Regions from separate parts of the Peribacillus sp. FSL K6-5616 genome, predicted to be linked through region 3. Evidence: predicted binding sites of a transcription regulator. Region 3 holds the regulator's gene; each other region holds the start of a gene.
The links. Region 3 encodes Rex, which represses fermentation and respiration genes when NADH is low (regulators of the CRP and FNR family bind a similar motif). Its sites were predicted from a motif close to TTGTGAAATATTTCACAA; they were not measured.

Region 1 (3,285 bases), 5.3 Mb from region 3:
CAGTCAGTAATGTACCGATACCTGCTATTTGAAGTGCAATCGCGTAATAGTTCGAACCTACTGATTCACTGAAATCGTTACTTGCCAGCGGGAAGTAAGATGTCCAGCCTGCATCAGGGGAACCACCGACTACGAAAGAGATGTTAAATAGCATTGCCCCCATGAAGAATAACCAGAAGCTTACTGCGTTCAGACGTGGAAATGCTACGTCACGCGCTCCAATTTGTAATGGTGTAACAATGTTCATTAACCCAATGATAAATGGCATAGCCATGAACAGGATCATGACGACCCCGTGTGTTGTAAATACCTCATTATAATGCTGTCCATCCAAAAGACCGTTATCTGGAATAGCCGTTTGAGCACGCATCATAAGAGCATCGACGCCACCACGGAAGAGCATAAGCAGTGCTGCCAAGATGTACATGATACCAATACGTTTATGGTCAACCGTTGTTAACCACTCACGCCATAAGTAACCCCATTTTTTAAAATAGGTAATTCCGGCAACAACCGCAATCATGGTTAAACCAATCGCAACCATGGATGCATAAATCGCAGGACTTGGATGAGGTACGGCAAATCGATCAAAGTAATCCATACTTTTGTGACTCCTTTCAGGAAAATATTCCTTATCTTGTAAACCTAGTTGTTTTATCGAACGAAAATTAATTCTTAGTGATCATGATTCATGTTGCTGTGTTCTGAATGTTCCTCGTGTGAATCCTTGGAATCATGTTCTTCAGTATCAGAAGATCCGTGGTCATGACCAGCATTTTCCCCTTCAGGAGCTGGTGAAAACTCTAAGTGAGTTCCAGTGTAAGTGGATTGTCCCACATGACCAGGTTTTAATAATTCATTGAATTTTTCCTCAGTAATCGGTTTAGCAGTAGCTTTAATTTCATCTACCCACTTATCGTATTCTTCTGCAGAAAGTACATTAACGTTGAACGTTTGCTGAGCAAAACCTGAACCACTGAAGTTTGAATTTCGACCCATATACTCTCCTGGTACATCAGCTGCTAAGTGCAACGTGTTAACCATGTCCGACATCGCGTATTTTTGTCCTCCAAGTTGCGGAATCCAGAAACTTGAGATTGGACCGAATGAGTAAAGTTTAAATTCAATTGGTCGGTTAGTAGGTAAAAACAGATAGTTGACTGTTTCGATATCTTCTTCCGGATAACTAAAATGCCACTTCCAGTTGGAAGATGAAGCGTAAATAATTAAAGGCTCTTGATCTCCGTATCCTTTAGGTGTTGCCTCAACTTCATTTGTTGTTTTAACAGTAACAACGGATAGGAAAGCGACGATTAAAATTGGGATCGCAACCCAAATTATTTCAAGAACCTTACTTCCTTCAATATGAGGCGGTTCATAATCATCACGTTGTTTGGAAGCACGATATTTCATTATCATGAAAATATACAGTACCATAACGACAAGGACGACAAAGGCCATTGTCCATATCGAAATCATAATAACATCTGCTTGTGTTGCAGCTACTGGCCCTTTAGGGTCCAAGACCATTAATGGGTTATCGCAACCGGTTAGCACAGTGGCAATAGTAAAAAGTATAGTTAATAGAGCCCATTTTATTTTCATAGTACTACCCCTTTCTTACATAATAAAATTCCAATTGGTAATTATTCGGACAAAGTGTTACCATGTTCACAAACCCCGACATACCAATATTAATCCCAAGTCTAAAAAAAGACAATACAAAGTGACATCTGTCACATAAAGTTCATTAAAGAGCAGTAAGAAGATGGTAAATGAACGGAAATGTTCGAAAATCTTCAGCAAATGAAATATAATAATTGTTTAATAACATACCTATGGAAATTCACTTATCAGTACAGGATTGCATATATTACCGATCCACTATCCGTTTATTATTACTCTAATATAATGAAATGAAAATTCCTCATTATACTCACCGTGTATATTGCCTCAACCCCACTCAAGAATATGAATGATATTACCTATCCTGTCAAGTAGGTGTTTATCGTTGGAAAACATGATTTAAAACGGATTTTTTAAACCCGGCCATGGAAGTTGGTAAATGATAACCGCACTGGATACGATGTTGAATCCAGGCCTCAAAACTCTTAGGATCCAACACTGGTCAATATTATATATATATAAGGAAACCATGAGTGTGTAATTGGGCTCTTTCCCCTCACAATACTCATTGCCCTCAGTATTCCTAAACAGGCTTTAGCAGTAGTCATGGATGAAATAATTCAGGGGTCGGTCAAACTTGTTGCAACTGTTCATGTTTATCAGTCAGCAGGATAGGACTGAAACCATTATTGGAAAAGGACATTTGGCGGTTCATTCAACTCCTCCTTTGAAGCCCACGACTTCCTTATTGCATCTTCAAGTAAAAGTACAAAAAAAAACCACAAAAAAAGGACTTTGAAAAAATGTCCTTTTCTCGTGGATATAGTTCAAAATGTAAAGTTAGAACTTCCTGAATACGGGCAGTTCTGTTTGGATATCCAAGCACATCGTATGCATTCAATGAAAGGGTTCCTTAAAATATTTTAATACATAACGAGTGCCGTGTATTGTATTAAAATTTAATCGTTACAAATGATATGAAAGCGCATTCGATGATTGGAATCAAATTGGCTCCCTGATAAACGAATCAGCTAGTTTTGTTCAAACATGTTAGTGAACCTGATGATAGTGAGCCAGTTCATTACGCTATATTCTCGGTTTTAGTTACTGAATTCCGTACTTCTTTTTGTATGAGTTTTAGCCTTTGATTTCATTTTTATGATTTTAGTCGTTTCCGGTTCAATTCTTTCACCTTTATGTGTATTCATTACCATTTCTTCTGTCAGGACAAAAAATATACCAACTAGAAAAATGGCAGCTGCACTTAGTGTGATGGCGATTCCAACAACGGTAAATATATAATCCTTATTGTAATCGCTTACAAAAAAACTTAAAGCAAAAATAATAAATCCGATTACACAACCTGTGCCCGATACCCATTTCACTGCATCTAACATCTTCTGATTAGCTTCCATAATTTCATCCCCTTTCTTTCTATTTTATGACATTTCACAAATTTGTCAAATCTTTTCTATTTTTTAACATATTAACGATGAAAACCTTGACAAATAGAAGCCGCTACCATTCACTCTTAGGCATTCAAGCCTATATGAAAAATATGTAAAACAGTGCAAATACACTATCTATTTTTCCGTTATTAACCTTTTGTATACTATTAAAAACTTCTAAATAAAAGGCCCCTGATGAATGATCAGGTGC
Region 2 (3,285 bases), 1.3 Mb from region 3:
AGGTCCAGGAACCGCGCCTGCACTTTGAGGGCCATTGCGTAAAGAACCGCCTTCATCCACCCAAGCTAAGCTTCCGCCTCCTGCTCCTATCGTCAAGATCTCGATACTTGGGAACCCAATCGGATATCCATACTCGATATACCAATCTTTAGTAATCCGCAAATCCCCTTCATGCATCAAGGAAATATCAGTGCTTGTTCCTCCCATATCCAGACCAATGGCATTATTAAAGCCGCAAAGCTGGGCGATATGTTTACTGGCAATCGCACCTGCAGCGATTCCGGAGCTTGCAAGCCTTGCCGCATAACGAGGAACGGTTTGGGATGTCATCACCCCTCCGCCTGAGTGAAGCACTAATATGTCATCTTCATATCCCCGTTTATTCATTTCACCTTCAAGGGTTTTAATATAGTTGCTGACAGTCGGTCCTAAAACGGCATTGACAATCGTCGTACTCATGCGCTCATGCTCAAAAATCTCAGGAAGGACTTCACTTGAAATGCATATATAGACATCCGGGAATTCCTCCTGGATGATTCGTTTCACTTTCGCCTCATTGCTTCCATTTACATACGAGTTCATGAAGCAAACCGCAATAGATTCGGTACCGCGTCGTTTTAATTTCCTTGCCAGTGACCGTACTTCCTCTTCATTGATTTCCGTCAAGACATTCCCTGCAAAATCGATGCGCTCTTCCACTTCAAAACGGTCTCTTCCTTGAATGTACGGTTTGGCTACATCATCATATGTATCCCATAACTCAAGCTTGGTTCCTCGGCGGATTTCCGATACATCCCGAAATCCAGCGGATGTGATCAATGCTGTCTTTGGCAACTTCCTTTCAATCAAGGCATTGGTGCCCACTGTTGTCCCATGGGAAAAAACTTTAATATTTTCACAATCGATTTCCGCTTTCGCAATTCCATCCAAAATACCGACCTCTGGATTCAGAGGAGTCGACGACGTTTTCGTGATCGAAATTTCCTTCGTGCTTTCATCAAAAACGAAAACATCCGTAAATGTTCCGCCTACATCAATTGCGAGCCTAGTTTGCTTCGTACCTATCATATAATTCCCACCCCTGCTACAAGATTTAAGATACTTTTTACCTTTTGACATTCTCTCGCGCCATTTGCATCGCTAAATACAACTGTGTGAATGAGTAGCAGCCAGCCGCTGGATTTTCTCAGGCCAAAAACGGGACAAGGTGAATGATGAAATAAAAAAAACCAGTCATATCAATAAGAAATAATTGATATAACTGGTTTTTGATCTAGGATTAGCTTCGCTGGCCAGCGAAGTCTATTAGATTCGACAGTTATTTATAGATTCATCTTTTTAAGTCACCGAGTCCATTTTAGGCGATGGCAGAGTAGAAAACTACCTGTTTACACCATGGCTATATACCTTATCTTACGTCAATTCATGATAAAGTCAAGGCCATTTTTAGAATATTGAAATAACTCCAGTTTGAGAATGAAGAGTCGATTTATTACAAAAATAAGTAAGCATAACTGTTTGGCTATGCTTACACAACAATATTATTTATCAGGTGTTTCCGATGTGCCTTCCTCGCTGTTTTTGAGGTAAACTTCAGAAATTCCATTCATACCTTCCATTAGTTGCGCTTTAGTATATTCCATACTGCCAACCAGTTTATGAAGCTTCTTATCATTATTCTCTTCTGTAAGTTTAGATTCTGAATCAGTCACATTTATTCACCTCCATCATTTAGGATGGCAAATCAAGATGGAAATATGTATGAAAGGCGTCGATGGCAGACACCCTCTTAAAGTGCACTTTAGGAAAAAACAGGTAATTTTCGTTAAAATCTGTACTTCAAATAAGCAGGAAAAGATGATTTTATGAATCTTTTTTAAAAAATCAGCTGTTTTCAAGCCACTAAAGGGATATACTATAGTTTAGCTTTTATTACATTTTTGTTAGTATTTTTTCTTGTCTCACATTGTGTAATATTTTACAAGTTTTTCTTATTACATCAACAAAATGCTTATTGCAAAGGAGAATTGGATATGTCAGAAACGATTACCCAATCACAAACTGAACAACTTAATGCCCGCCAAAAACAATTAGATGTACTGGACCAATTATTGAAGCCTGAGGTTCAGGAATCATTGAACACTTTAGTCGAGCAGTTACCAAAACTAACTGAGTTAGTGAATATTTTAACAAAGTCTTATGATTTCGCTCAATCGGTTGCGACTGATGATGTGTTGAAAAATGATACGGTCAGCGCCATTTCGGAGATCGCGACACCTGTGGTCCATTCAGTGAAAGGACTTGCAGCAAATGCCATCGAAGCTAAGGATCGTGCAGAAGCGAATAATGATGTGATCGGTCTTTTTGGTCTGTTAAGGATGATGAAAGATCCGGAAGCACAAAAGCTTTTCCGTTTCGCCCAAGCTTTTCTTGAAGTCTCTGCAGAACGTAAAAACCAAAAATAATTTGATAAACTTTCAATCAGTAAGGACGGGGGATTAACTATGTCAAAACAAATCGTCATCTTAGGTGCAGGTTACGCAGGATTACTATCTGCTTTATCCGTACGTGAATATTACAATAAAGATGAAGTGCAGGTTACGGTGGTGAACCAATTTCCAACGCACCAAATCATCACCGAATTGCACCGTCTTGCAGGCGGATCCATTTCTGAACAAGCCGTTTCCATTCCGTTGGAAAAGCTTTTCAAAGGAAAAGATATCGACCTTGTCATTTCCAAAGTGGAGTCATTCTCGGTTGATAATAAAGAAGTGAAACTTGCCAATGGTTCCACATTATCTTATGATGCCCTGGTTGTTGCTTTGGGAAGCCAAACAGGATTCTTCGGCATTCCGGGACTTGAGGAAAACAGCATGGTCTTGAAATCCGTAAATGATGCTAACAAGATTTACAAACATATCGAAGATCGCATCCGCGAATATTCTCAAACGAATAATGAAGCGGACGCAACCATCGTGATCGGCGGCGGCGGATTGACGGGCGTTGAGTTAATCGGTGAAATCGTGGACCATTTCCCTAAAATCGCCAAAAAGTTCGGAGTGGACTTCAAGGACTTGAAAATCAAGCTTGTGGAAGCTGGTCCAAAAATCCTTCCGGTCCTGCCTGATCACTTAATCGAACGTGCCATGACAAGCTTGGAAGCACGCGGCGTTGAATTCTTGACAGGTCTGCCTGTAACGGGTGTTAAAGGAAATCGAATCGAATTGAAAGATGGACAAACGATAACGGCCAATACGCTTGTTTGGACAGGCGGAGTTGCGGCTC
Region 3 (3,285 bases):
CGTTTCGTTTTCAAAGATATCAGGTCTGGCCATATCAGCCTCAAGGCGACGCAGTTCCTTTTCCTGCTCTATAAGATCAGTGAATACAGTAAGCATTTCATCCCAAATGGTCAATTCGGATTCCAATCCAGTATCCTGGGCCATATAGCCGATGGTGACGCCTTTTGGTTTGATTATTTCACCGCCATCATGGGAAAGCTGCCCGGCAATGATTTTTAGCAGAGTGGATTTGCCGGCGCCATTTCGGCCGACAAGGGCAATTCGATCTTTATTTTGAACTTCGAGCTTCATATTTGATAAAATAAGTTCAGCTCCATAATATTTCGATAGTTGATTGATTTGTAATAAAATCATAGATTTCACCTCAATTGATTACTGTTAGTTTAACGTATTTTAGTTATTATCGGCAACAGCTTGGTTCCAAGCTGAAAGAAAAGCTGTTACATAAAGTGGAATAATAGTGTATGATTTAGGAGGGGTTACTTAAATGGGAGACTTAACGCATTTTAATGAACAGGGCAGGGCCAAAATGGTCGATGTGAGTGCTAAGCCTGAAACAACCCGGACGGCAGTGGCTCAGTCGAGCATTTTATTGAATGATGAAATATATGAATTGGTCACGAACCATAAAATGAAAAAAGGGGATGTACTGGCTGTTGCACAAGTTGCAGGAATCATGGCCAGCAAAAATACATCCAATATAATTCCGATGTGCCATCCCATTGCTCTGCAAGGGGTCAATATAGCCTTTGATTGGGAAAAAGAAGAACAAGGATATAGGCTTAGGATTGAAACGGAAGCTAAGACAAAAGGGAGTACAGGTGTGGAAATGGAAGCGTTAACAGCTGCATCCGTGACTGCCTTGACTGTTTATGACATGTGTAAGGCCATTGATAAGGGAATGGTGATCGGGCCTACATTCTTAGTGGAGAAAACAGGCGGAGTGTCTAGTAGCGATTATAAAAGGCAAGTAAAACGAACAGATAGAGATTAAGTTGAAAAGCATGTGTGAAGGCGGGGAAGAACAATGAACCATGACCCAAAGATACCGCAGGCAACAGCCAAAAGGTTGCCATTGTATTATCGATTTTTAAAGAACTTACATTCCTCAGGCAAACAAAGAGTTTCCTCGGCTGAGCTAAGTGAAGCCGTAAAAGTGGATTCTGCTACCATTCGCCGTGATTTTTCCTACTTTGGCGCGCTTGGGAAAAAAGGCTACGGCTACAATGTCAATTATTTATTATCCTTCTTCAGGAAAACACTAGATCAAGACGAATTGACCAAAGTCGCTTTAATCGGAGTGGGGAATTTAGGAACCGCTTTTTTAAATTACAATTTCATGAAAAATAATAATACAAAAATTGAAATGGCTTTCGAAGTTTCTGAAGAAAAGGTCGGCAAGCGAATAGCTGATGTGCCCATCTACCATATGGATCAAATCGATACACTATTGCAGGAAAATAATATTACTGCGGCTATATTGACAGTGCCTGCACAGGTAGCCCAGACGATAACCGATCGTCTAGTCAAAGCTGACATAAAAGGAATATTGAATTTCACACCTGCACGGCTGACCGTGCCGCCATCCATAAGGGTCCACCACATTGACCTGGCCGTGGAACTTCAGTCGCTCATCTACTTCCTGAAACATTATCCGGTAGTGGAAGAAGCCGCTTTGGAGGAATGAAAAAACGCTGCAGCCATGCAGCGTTTTTTTATTTTTTCTTATTTTTTTGTGCGGATTTAATCTTAAAGTGCAGCATGATCATGCGTAATCCCGATCCAAAATCAAGAGTCGCAATAAGGACAAGTATGTAGGCAAAGAGTCCCCATCCTGAAGAATTGACGGTTTGAATTGCGATAGCGGTAAAAAGAGCTCCTAAGCCTGCATAAATGATGCCCATGAATAATGGTGATTGACGTTTCATAATAAACCTCCGATGAAGGCCTGTGCAGTATCTAGCATCTTCTCAATATCCTCCCGATATACCACTTGAAGGATGATAACAAGCGTGTTCATCGCAATATGAGCGCTCATGGATACGAGAATGCGGCCTGTTTTCGCATAAAGGAAAGCAAAAGTGAAGCCCATTGCCGTATATAAAAGAAGATGTTCAAATTCACCATGCGCCAAGCCGAAAATAACTGAGCTGATTAAAGCTGAAATAAAGAAGTTAAAGCGTTTATGAAGTGATCCGAAAATGATTTTACGGAAAATTAATTCTTCCAATATAGGTCCAATTACTGAAGTGACGAAAATGACCATGGGGACTTTGTAAATGAGTGAAATGAGTTGCTGCGTATTTTCAGATTCAGACTCCACCCCAAGCATTTGTTCAATGCTTCCGGCAATGCTTTGCGCAAAAAGAGCCATGAACACTCCTGCAATTGCCCATAATATGGACATGGATACGGAAGTTTGGTTTCTCGTGTCCAGCTTTTCCCTCATATCTTTTCTCATTAAAAAAAGAATCAAGAATAAAGCAGCGAGAAAACTGAAAACTATCCAGTATGCTGCAGATTTCACTTCGAGTTCATCAGCCGGCATTCCGGTATAAGACCCGATCAGCATGAAAATGGGTACCCCGACAATACTGGATAATTGCATGGCAATATAAGTGATGATGACGAACCAATATTCTTTTTTCAAAAATGAAAACTCCTTTTATAGTCACCCATCCGCTTGGAACGTTACTGACATGGGGACAATCTATAAACGCATACTACAAAATGGTATCAAAAATTGGGGAAGAACACCACTTAAAGGTACCCCTAACATGACATTTCAATGACTATGTTTAGGAAATCATTATGCTAAAGTAGTTTACCCGTAATTTATCAGAAATTAATAAAAAATTTTCAATAAGATACTTGCAAAAAAGGCTCGGTTTATTTAATATTATAAATGTGTTAGCACTCGATGATGAAGAGTGCTAATAATCATGAAACAAATTATCAAGAGAATATGAGGAGGTTGTTTCACTTGTTAAAACCATTAGGTGATCGCGTTATTATTGAACTAGTTCAAACTGAAGAAAAAACTGCAAGCGGTATTGTTCTTCCTGATACTGCTAAAGAAAAGCCACAAGAAGGTAAGGTAGTAGCAGTTGGTACTGGCCGTGTCCTTGAAAATGGCGAACGTGTTGCTTTAGAGGTTGCCCAAGGCGATCTAATTATCTTCTCAAAATATGCAGGTACTGAAGTTAAATACGAAGACACTGAATACTTAATTTTACGTGAAAGCGACATTCTAGCTGTTATCGGCTAATTATACATCATACTTAA

Region 1: the regulator Rex is predicted to act here: its motif matches at 1,725-1,742, upstream of qoxA (cytochrome aa3 quinol oxidase subunit II).
Region 2: the regulator Rex is predicted to act here: its motif matches at 1,967-1,984, upstream of MHB45_RS19580 (DUF1641 domain-containing protein).

Annotation. Positions count from the first base shown of each region.
Region 1 is NZ_JBBOYT010000001.1:74,289-77,573, reverse strand. Features, by position in the region: gene qoxB (cytochrome aa3 quinol oxidase subunit I) at 1-601, opposite strand, end outside; gene qoxA (cytochrome aa3 quinol oxidase subunit II) at 676-1,605, opposite strand; gene MHB45_RS00385 (hypothetical protein) at 2,727-3,041, opposite strand.
Region 2 is NZ_JBBOYT010000001.1:4,045,574-4,048,858, forward strand. Features, by position in the region: gene MHB45_RS19570 (hydantoinase/oxoprolinase family protein) at 1-1,068, opposite strand, end outside; gene MHB45_RS19575 (hypothetical protein) at 1,542-1,712, opposite strand; gene MHB45_RS19580 (DUF1641 domain-containing protein) at 2,034-2,465, shown strand; gene MHB45_RS19585 (NAD(P)/FAD-dependent oxidoreductase) at 2,505-3,285, shown strand, end outside.
Region 3 is NZ_JBBOYT010000001.1:5,380,523-5,383,807, forward strand. Features, by position in the region: gene MHB45_RS26230 (ABC transporter ATP-binding protein) at 1-354, opposite strand, end outside; gene moaC (cyclic pyranopterin monophosphate synthase MoaC) at 488-994, shown strand; gene MHB45_RS26240 (redox-sensing transcriptional repressor Rex) at 1,028-1,687, shown strand; gene MHB45_RS26245 (YdiK family protein) at 1,716-1,928, opposite strand; gene MHB45_RS26250 (CPBP family intramembrane glutamic endopeptidase) at 1,925-2,650, opposite strand; gene groES (co-chaperone GroES) at 2,984-3,268, shown strand.